DNA from 2 places in the Algihabitans albus genome. Region 2 is predicted to be linked to the other one. Evidence: predicted binding sites of a transcription regulator. Region 2 holds the regulator's gene; the other holds the start of a gene.

Region 1 (3,412 bases), on a different contig from region 2:
CCAGCCGGGCATTGACCACCACGGTGGCCTGGTCGGGGAAGCCGTTGGCGGCCGTCAGCGGACCTTCGCCCTGCGTCAGCGGCAGCCAGGCGACGGTACCTTCCGCATCGAAGCGGGCCACGTAGAGCGTGCCCTCGTCGAGCAGGTCCATGTTGGCGGCCCGGTCGTCGGGGTTGTAGGTGCCCGCACTGACGAACTTATAGAGATAGTCGAAGCGCTGGTCGTCGCCCATGTAGACCACGACGCGGCCGTCGCCGTTGACGATCGACTCGCCGCCCTCGTGCTTGAAGCGGCCGAGCGCGGTGCGCTTCTTCGGGGTCGAGGTCGGGTCCAGGGGATCGACCTCGACGATCCAGCCGAAGCGGTGGCTCTCATTCGGCTCCTTGCCGATGTCGAAGCGGTCGTGGAACTGGCCCCAGGCATACCAGGCGCCGGGCACGCCGTAACGCTCCAACGCGGCCTGCTGCGGATGCCCCTCGACATCGCCCCAGAAGTAGCCGTGGAAGTTCTCCTCGGCCATCAGGTAGGTGCCCCAGGGCGTGATACCGCCAGCGCAGTTGTTGATCGTGCCGATGACCTTCGTGCCGCCGGAGTCGGCGGAGGTCTTCATCAGATCGTGACCCGCGGCGGGGCCGGTGAGCTCCATCTCGGTCTCGAGCGCGGTGATGCGGCGGGCGTACTCGCTGCCCGAAACCACGCTCCAGGCGCCGTCGACCTTCTCGATTTCGAGAATGGAACCGCCGTGCGCGGCCATTTCGACCTCGACCAGATCCTTGGTCATGGCGGCGAACTCGGCATCGCCGTCCTGCTTGCCGACGCCGGGGAACATAACTTCTTCGTTGGTGTACTCGTGGTTCACGCAAAGCAGACCGCGCTCGGCGTTGTCCGAGCCGAAGGGCAAGCCGATGTATCCGACGTAGTCGTTGTTGTAACCGAACTGCTTCGCCTGAGCGGCGGCGGTCTGGTTCATCGGGTCGAACTCGGGCGCATCGGCCAGAACCGGGTCGCCCCAGCGGATCAGCACATCGGCACTGTAGCCGGGCGCTACGTGATGCGTTTCGTCGACGCCGTGCGAGATTTCGCTGAAGTTGAAGGAGGCGGAAGCGGCCAGTGCCTTCTTGCCGCCCAAAGCGGCCAGTCCGCTGCCGGCGATCGCGCCGATGGCGGCGACGCCCAGGGCGCCCCTCAGGACATCGCGGCGGCCGAAGCGGCGATTGATGACATCGCCGATGGTCGGTGCCTCGGAGCGGTTGGAGGGGGTGTCCTCGGAGGCCTCGTAAGCCTCCGCGCGACAGGAATAATGCGATCGGTCGGTGTTCTTCATGGAATGACCTCTCCCGGCAGCGCGCGCGCGGCGGCCACCGCGGCGCTCGTTGTTTGAAACACGAGGGGCGGCCGAGCGTTCGAAGGCTCGACCTTGAGAGGAGAGGTACGCGGCAGTCTTGACGGTTCTGTTACGACTCCATGAAGTTCCGCCGTCACTTGTGCGTAATTATCCACCTGGGAAGCGCGGTCGGCCCCGATTGTCCTTTGAGGCCTGCGGGTTTCGCTCGGTCAGAGCGTCGTTGCGACCTTTCGGCTGGATTCCCTTGGGACCTGGCCGGTCACTACCAGAGGTATTTCGGCGTCCCGCACTCGGGACATTCCCAATCGTCCGGCAGGTCCGCGAAGTCCACACCCGGCGGAACGTCGTGTTCCGGTACACCGAGCTCCGGATCGTAGAGGTAGCCGCACTCCGTTTCCGGGCAGCGGTAGCGCCTCAGGTTCGCTGCCAGCGCGACACTCGGGCCACGTACGGCCAGGATCGGTAGGGATGCGCTGGCGATCAGCAGGGCGCGCAGCGCCTCACGGCGCGTCACGAAGCGGTGCTCGGGCTCGTCGTCTTTCATGGTCAGGCAACCTCGGGGGGATCGTAGGCGGTGATATCCGGAAGCGGGCCTTCGGTCTTCTCGATCTGCACCAGTGCGCTCTGCGCCGCACAGGCCTGGCTCAGGCGGGAACTGCCGATGTCCCGTGTCACCAGATTCGGATTGCCGTGCTTGTCGAGGGAGCCCGGCACGCCCGGCTCCAGTGGATCGATCCAGGCGCCTTCATGGATCATCGCGACGCCCGGTCTGACGCGGTCGCTGACGATCACGCCGACCTGGCAGGCCCCCCGGGCATTGAACAGACGGGCGACGTCTCCGGTTTCCAGGCCGCGCGCCGCCGCGTCTTCGGGGTGCAGCCAGAGCGGCTCACGCCCTTGGATCTTGCTGGCGCGCGCCAGGGGACCGTTGTCCATCTGGCTGTGGAGGCGGTGTTGCGGATGGCTGGAGATTAGGTGAAGCGGACTCTCTTCGCCGGCGGCGCCCAGCCACTCCTCGGGCTCGAGCCAGGTTGCCTGGCCGGGGCAGTCGTCGTAGCCCATCGCGGCGATCTTCTCGGAGAAAAGCTCGATACGCCCGCTCGGCGTGCGCAGGGCGTTGGCCTCGGGATCGGCGCGAAAGTCGGCCAGATAGATATAGTCATCCACAGGGCGCGGCATCACGACCAAGCCGTCTTCCCAGAAGGTCGCGAAGTCCGGGAGCACCAGCCCCTCCGCGACGGCCCGCTCGCGGGCCGTGTCGTAGAGATGGCGCAACCAGCCCATCTCGTCGCGGTCCTCGGTAAAGTCCGCGCGATAGCCCAAGCGCTCGGCCAGGTCGGCATAGATGTCGAAGTCGTTGCGTGCCTGGCCGACCGGCGAGACGAGTTGCGGCATTGCGAAGATGTAGCGATCGCGCGGACTGGCGCCGATGTCGTTGCGTTCCATCGTCGTGGTGGCCGGCAGGACCAGATCGGCACGTCTTGCGGTTGGCGTCCACCAGGGGTCCTGCACGATCACCGTTTCCGGCTTGGCCCAGGCGCGGGTCAGACGGTTGAGATCCTGGTGATGGTGGAAGGGATTGCCGCCGGCCCAGTGGATCATGCGGATGTCCGGGTAGGTCATCTGCCGGCCGTTGAACTCGAAGTCCTCGCCGGGCTGCAACAGCATGTCGGCGATGCGTGCCACCGGGATGCGGAGTTTGACCGGATTGCGGCCGCGCGAGAAACCCGGAACGCTGACGTTGTTCGGCGGGAAGGCGTAGCCGTTGATCGAGGTATAGCTGAAGCCGAAGCCGCCGCCCGGCAATCCGATCTGACCGAGCAGCGCGGACAGCAAGACCGTGCCCCACCAGGGCTGCTCCCCGAAACGCGCCCGCTGCAAGGACCAGGCGGTCATGATCATGGTGCGCTGCGCCGCCATCTTGCGGGCGAGATTGCGGATCCAGTCGGCCGGGACCTCCGTGACCGCGGCGGCCCAGTCGGCATCCTTCGGCTGGCCGTCGCTCTCGCCGAGGATGTAGGGGCGTACCTGCGCGAAGCCGGCTGTGTAACGCTCCACGAAGGAGAG
Region 2 (3,412 bases):
TGAGCTGGAATACGTCAACGCCTACACCCTGCTGGTTGCGGTGGTGCTGTCGGCGCAAGCCACCGACGTCGGCGTCAACAAGGCGACACGCCAGCTGTTTCAGGTCGCCGACACGCCGGAAAAGATGCTGGCCCTCGGCGAGGCGCGTCTGAAGGATCACATCAAGACCATCGGTCTGTTCAACTCCAAGGCCAAGAACGTCATCGCCCTGTCGCGGCAGCTCTTGAACGAGCACGACAGCCAGGTGCCGCAGAACCGCGAAGCCCTGGTCAAGCTACCCGGCGTCGGCCGCAAAACCGCCAACGTGGTGCTGAACATGGCCTTCGGACAGGACACCATTGCCGTCGACACCCATATTTTCAGGGTGTCGAACCGGACCGGGATGGCACCGGGAAAGACCGTCGATGCGGTCGAGCAGAAACTTGAGAAGGTGGTGCCGTCAAACCGGAGGCAGCACGCTCACCATTGGCTCATCCTGCATGGCCGCTACGTCTGCAAGGCCCGCAAACCGGACTGTCCGGCTTGCCCGGTCAGCGATCTCTGCGCCTACAAGGCCAAGACAACGGTGGCCATGACGGCCGCGAAGCCGGCCAAGCGGCGCAAACCGGCGGCCTGATCAGAAACGCCAAGGTCCTGCGGCCAGCCTAACGGAAACGTCAGGTTTGTTTGTGGATCGGCTTGATCATGCGGCCGAGGTCGGTTCCGGCGAAGAGGTGCATGTGAAAGTGCGGAACCTCTTGGTGGGCATCCTCGCCGTGATTGGCGACGATGCGGTAGCCGGCCTCCGCTGCTCCCAGATCGCGGGCGACCTGGCCGAGCAGGCGAAAGAAATCCCCGATTTCCGCGTCGCTTGCCTGTGACGCGAAGTCGTCGGACGAAACGTAGGCTCCCTTCGGGATCACCAGGACATGAGTCGGCGTCTGCGGTTCGATGTCTCGGAATGCCAGACTGTGGGGGCTTTCGGCCACCTTGTCGCAAGGAATTTCACCGAGGATGATCTTGGCGAAGACGTTGCTGTCGTCGTAGGTCGCGTGGGTCACCTGCGTTTCCTCATCTTTTCAGTCAGCGCTTTAATAGCTTGCCGCGCAGAACCGCAACAAGACCGGCGCGGCTGTCAACAGGAAGCTGCGGGGTTTTGGGTTCGGATCTCGGCGCCGGAGCGGGCAGACGCGGGTCCACCGAGCCTTCACCGCCTTCGGTCAGGCTGCTTGTGCGCGATCCAAGGCATAGCCGGCGGAGCGGACGGTCCGAATCAGGTCCGCTTCGTCATCGATGTTGAGCGCTTTCCGCAGCCGGCGAATGTGCACATCGACCGTCCGCGGCTCGACGTAGACGTCACGCCCCCAGACGGCGTCGAGCAACTGCTCCCGGCTGAACACCCGGCCCGGATGCTGCATGAGGTAGCGCAGGAGGCGAAACTCGGTCGGACCGAGATGAACGTCGCGTGGGCCGCGGCGAACCCGATGGGCCGCAAGGTCCATCTCCAGATCGTCGAACTGCAGCGTCTCGTTGGCCAGTGCCGGCTGCGCACGTCGCAGGACGGCACGCATGCGGGCCACCAATTCGGCCGGGGAGAAGGGCTTGGTGATGTAATCGTCGGCGCCGCTGTCGAGTCCTCGGACCTTGTCGGCCTCCTCGCCGCGCGCCGTCAGGATGATGATCGGGACGTCGCGGGTTTCCGGCGCACGCCGGAGCTGCCGGCAGACTTCCAGGCCGCTCATCAAAGGTAGCATCCAGTCGAGCAGGACGAGGTCCGGCCGCTCTTCCTTGGCGAGAACCAGGGCCTCTTCGCCATCCCGCGCATCGGCTAGGCGGAAGCCCTCGCGTTCCAGATTGTAGCGCAGCAGCGTGACCAGAGCCGCCTCGTCTTCAACAAGCAATATCAACGGCTTCATAACGGCAGGGATCCCCCGAAACTGCGGTGCCAGTGACGGCACCTCTTCTCCTGAACGCCCGCTCAGGTGCTCACACCTCCGTTGGTGGCGACAGCACCGCGTAACTGCTGGTGTCGCCCTTGGGGCGACCGCCAACGATCTTGTTCCCGGTGACCAGGAAGTGAATGACTTCGGCGATGTTGGTCGCATGGTCGCCCATGCGTTCGACGTTCTTGGCGATAAAGAGCAGATGCGTACAGGGCGTGATGTTCCGCGGATCTTCCATCATGTAGGTGAGGGTTTCGCGGAACAGCGAGGTATACATCTCGTCGACCTCGGCATCGCCTTCCCAAACGTCGATTGCCTTGGCCGGGTCGCGCTCGACGTAGGCATCGAGAACTCGCTTGATGTTGGCCAACACGAGCTGAGCCATGCGCGGCAAGGTGTGCGCCGGCTCTGTCATCGGCACCTGGTTGAGCGCCATGGATCGCTTGGCGACATTGGCGGCGTAGTCGCCGATCCGCTCCAAGTCGGCCGAGATCTTCAGGGCTGCGATCACCTCACGCAGGTCCTGGGCCATCGGCTGGCGCAGCGCCAAGAGCTGCACTGCCTGTTCGTCGATCTCCTGCTCCAGAACATCGATCTGCACATCGTCCTGAACGACCTGGGCCGCCATCTCGCTGTTGCGGCGGCTCAAGGCCTCGACCGCAGACGCCAGTTGGCTTTCCGCGAGGCCGCCCATGCGGATGATCGATTGGCTGAGCCGCGTCAACTCCTTGTCGAAGGCGCGCACCGTATGTTCGGCGGAGGTATCTGGCACTGTCATTCCTTTCCGTCCCGGCGCCGCTTGCGCCGAGCCCGAGCGATCAACCGAAGCGCCCGGTAATGTAATCCTGTGTACGCTGATCCTTGGGGTTGGTGAAAATCTGCTCGGTCTCGTCGGTTTCGACCAGAATCCCAAGGTGGAAGAAAGCCGTGCGCTGGCTGACGCGCGCCGCCTGTTGCATCGAGTGGGTCACGATCACGATGGTGAAGTTCTGCCGCAACTCGTCGATCAGTTCTTCGATCTTGGCCGTGGCGATCGGATCGAGCGCCGAGCAGGGCTCATCCATCAGGATGACTTCCGGATTGACGGCGATCGCGCGTGCGATGCAGAGGCGCTGCTGCTGGCCGCCTGACAAGCCGGTACCCGGCGTATCCATGCGGTCCTTCACCTCTTCCCAAAGGCCGGCCCGCTGGAGGCTGCCCTGAACGATCTCGTCCATTTCCGACTTCGAACTGCCGATCCCGTGAATGCGCGGGCCGTAGGCGATGTTGTCGTAGATCGATTTGGGGAAGGGGTTCGGCTTCTGGAACACCATGCCGACCCGGGCCCGAAGCTGCACGACATCCAGCTTCGGGTCGTAAACGTCCTCGCCATCCATCTCGATGCTGCCTTCGACCCGGCAGCCGTCGATCACGTCGTTCATGCGGTTGATGCAACGCAGATAGGTGGACTTGCCGCAGCCGGAGGGGCCGATCAGGGACGTCACTTCGTA

The links. The regulator PhoB, encoded in region 2, activates phosphate uptake and scavenging genes when phosphate is short. The targets are predictions, from matches to a motif close to TNTCATAAAACTGTCA.
Region 1: the regulator PhoB is predicted to act here: its motif matches at 1,444-1,459, upstream of DBZ32_RS15425 (PhoX family protein).

The regions. Positions count from the first base shown of each region.
Region 1 covers NZ_QXNY01000005.1:290,617-294,028, forward strand. Annotated here, with positions in the region: gene DBZ32_RS15425 (PhoX family protein) at 1-1,324, opposite strand, end outside; gene DBZ32_RS22855 (rubredoxin) at 1,608-1,889, opposite strand; gene DBZ32_RS15435 (molybdopterin-dependent oxidoreductase) at 1,892-3,412, opposite strand, start outside.
Region 2 covers NZ_QXNY01000004.1:425,514-428,925, reverse strand. Annotated here, with positions in the region: gene nth (endonuclease III) at 1-616, shown strand, start outside; gene DBZ32_RS12100 (HIT domain-containing protein) at 657-1,040, opposite strand; gene phoB (phosphate regulon transcriptional regulator PhoB) at 1,200-1,895, opposite strand; gene phoU (phosphate signaling complex protein PhoU) at 1,966-2,700, opposite strand; gene pstB (phosphate ABC transporter ATP-binding protein PstB) at 2,741-3,412, opposite strand, start outside.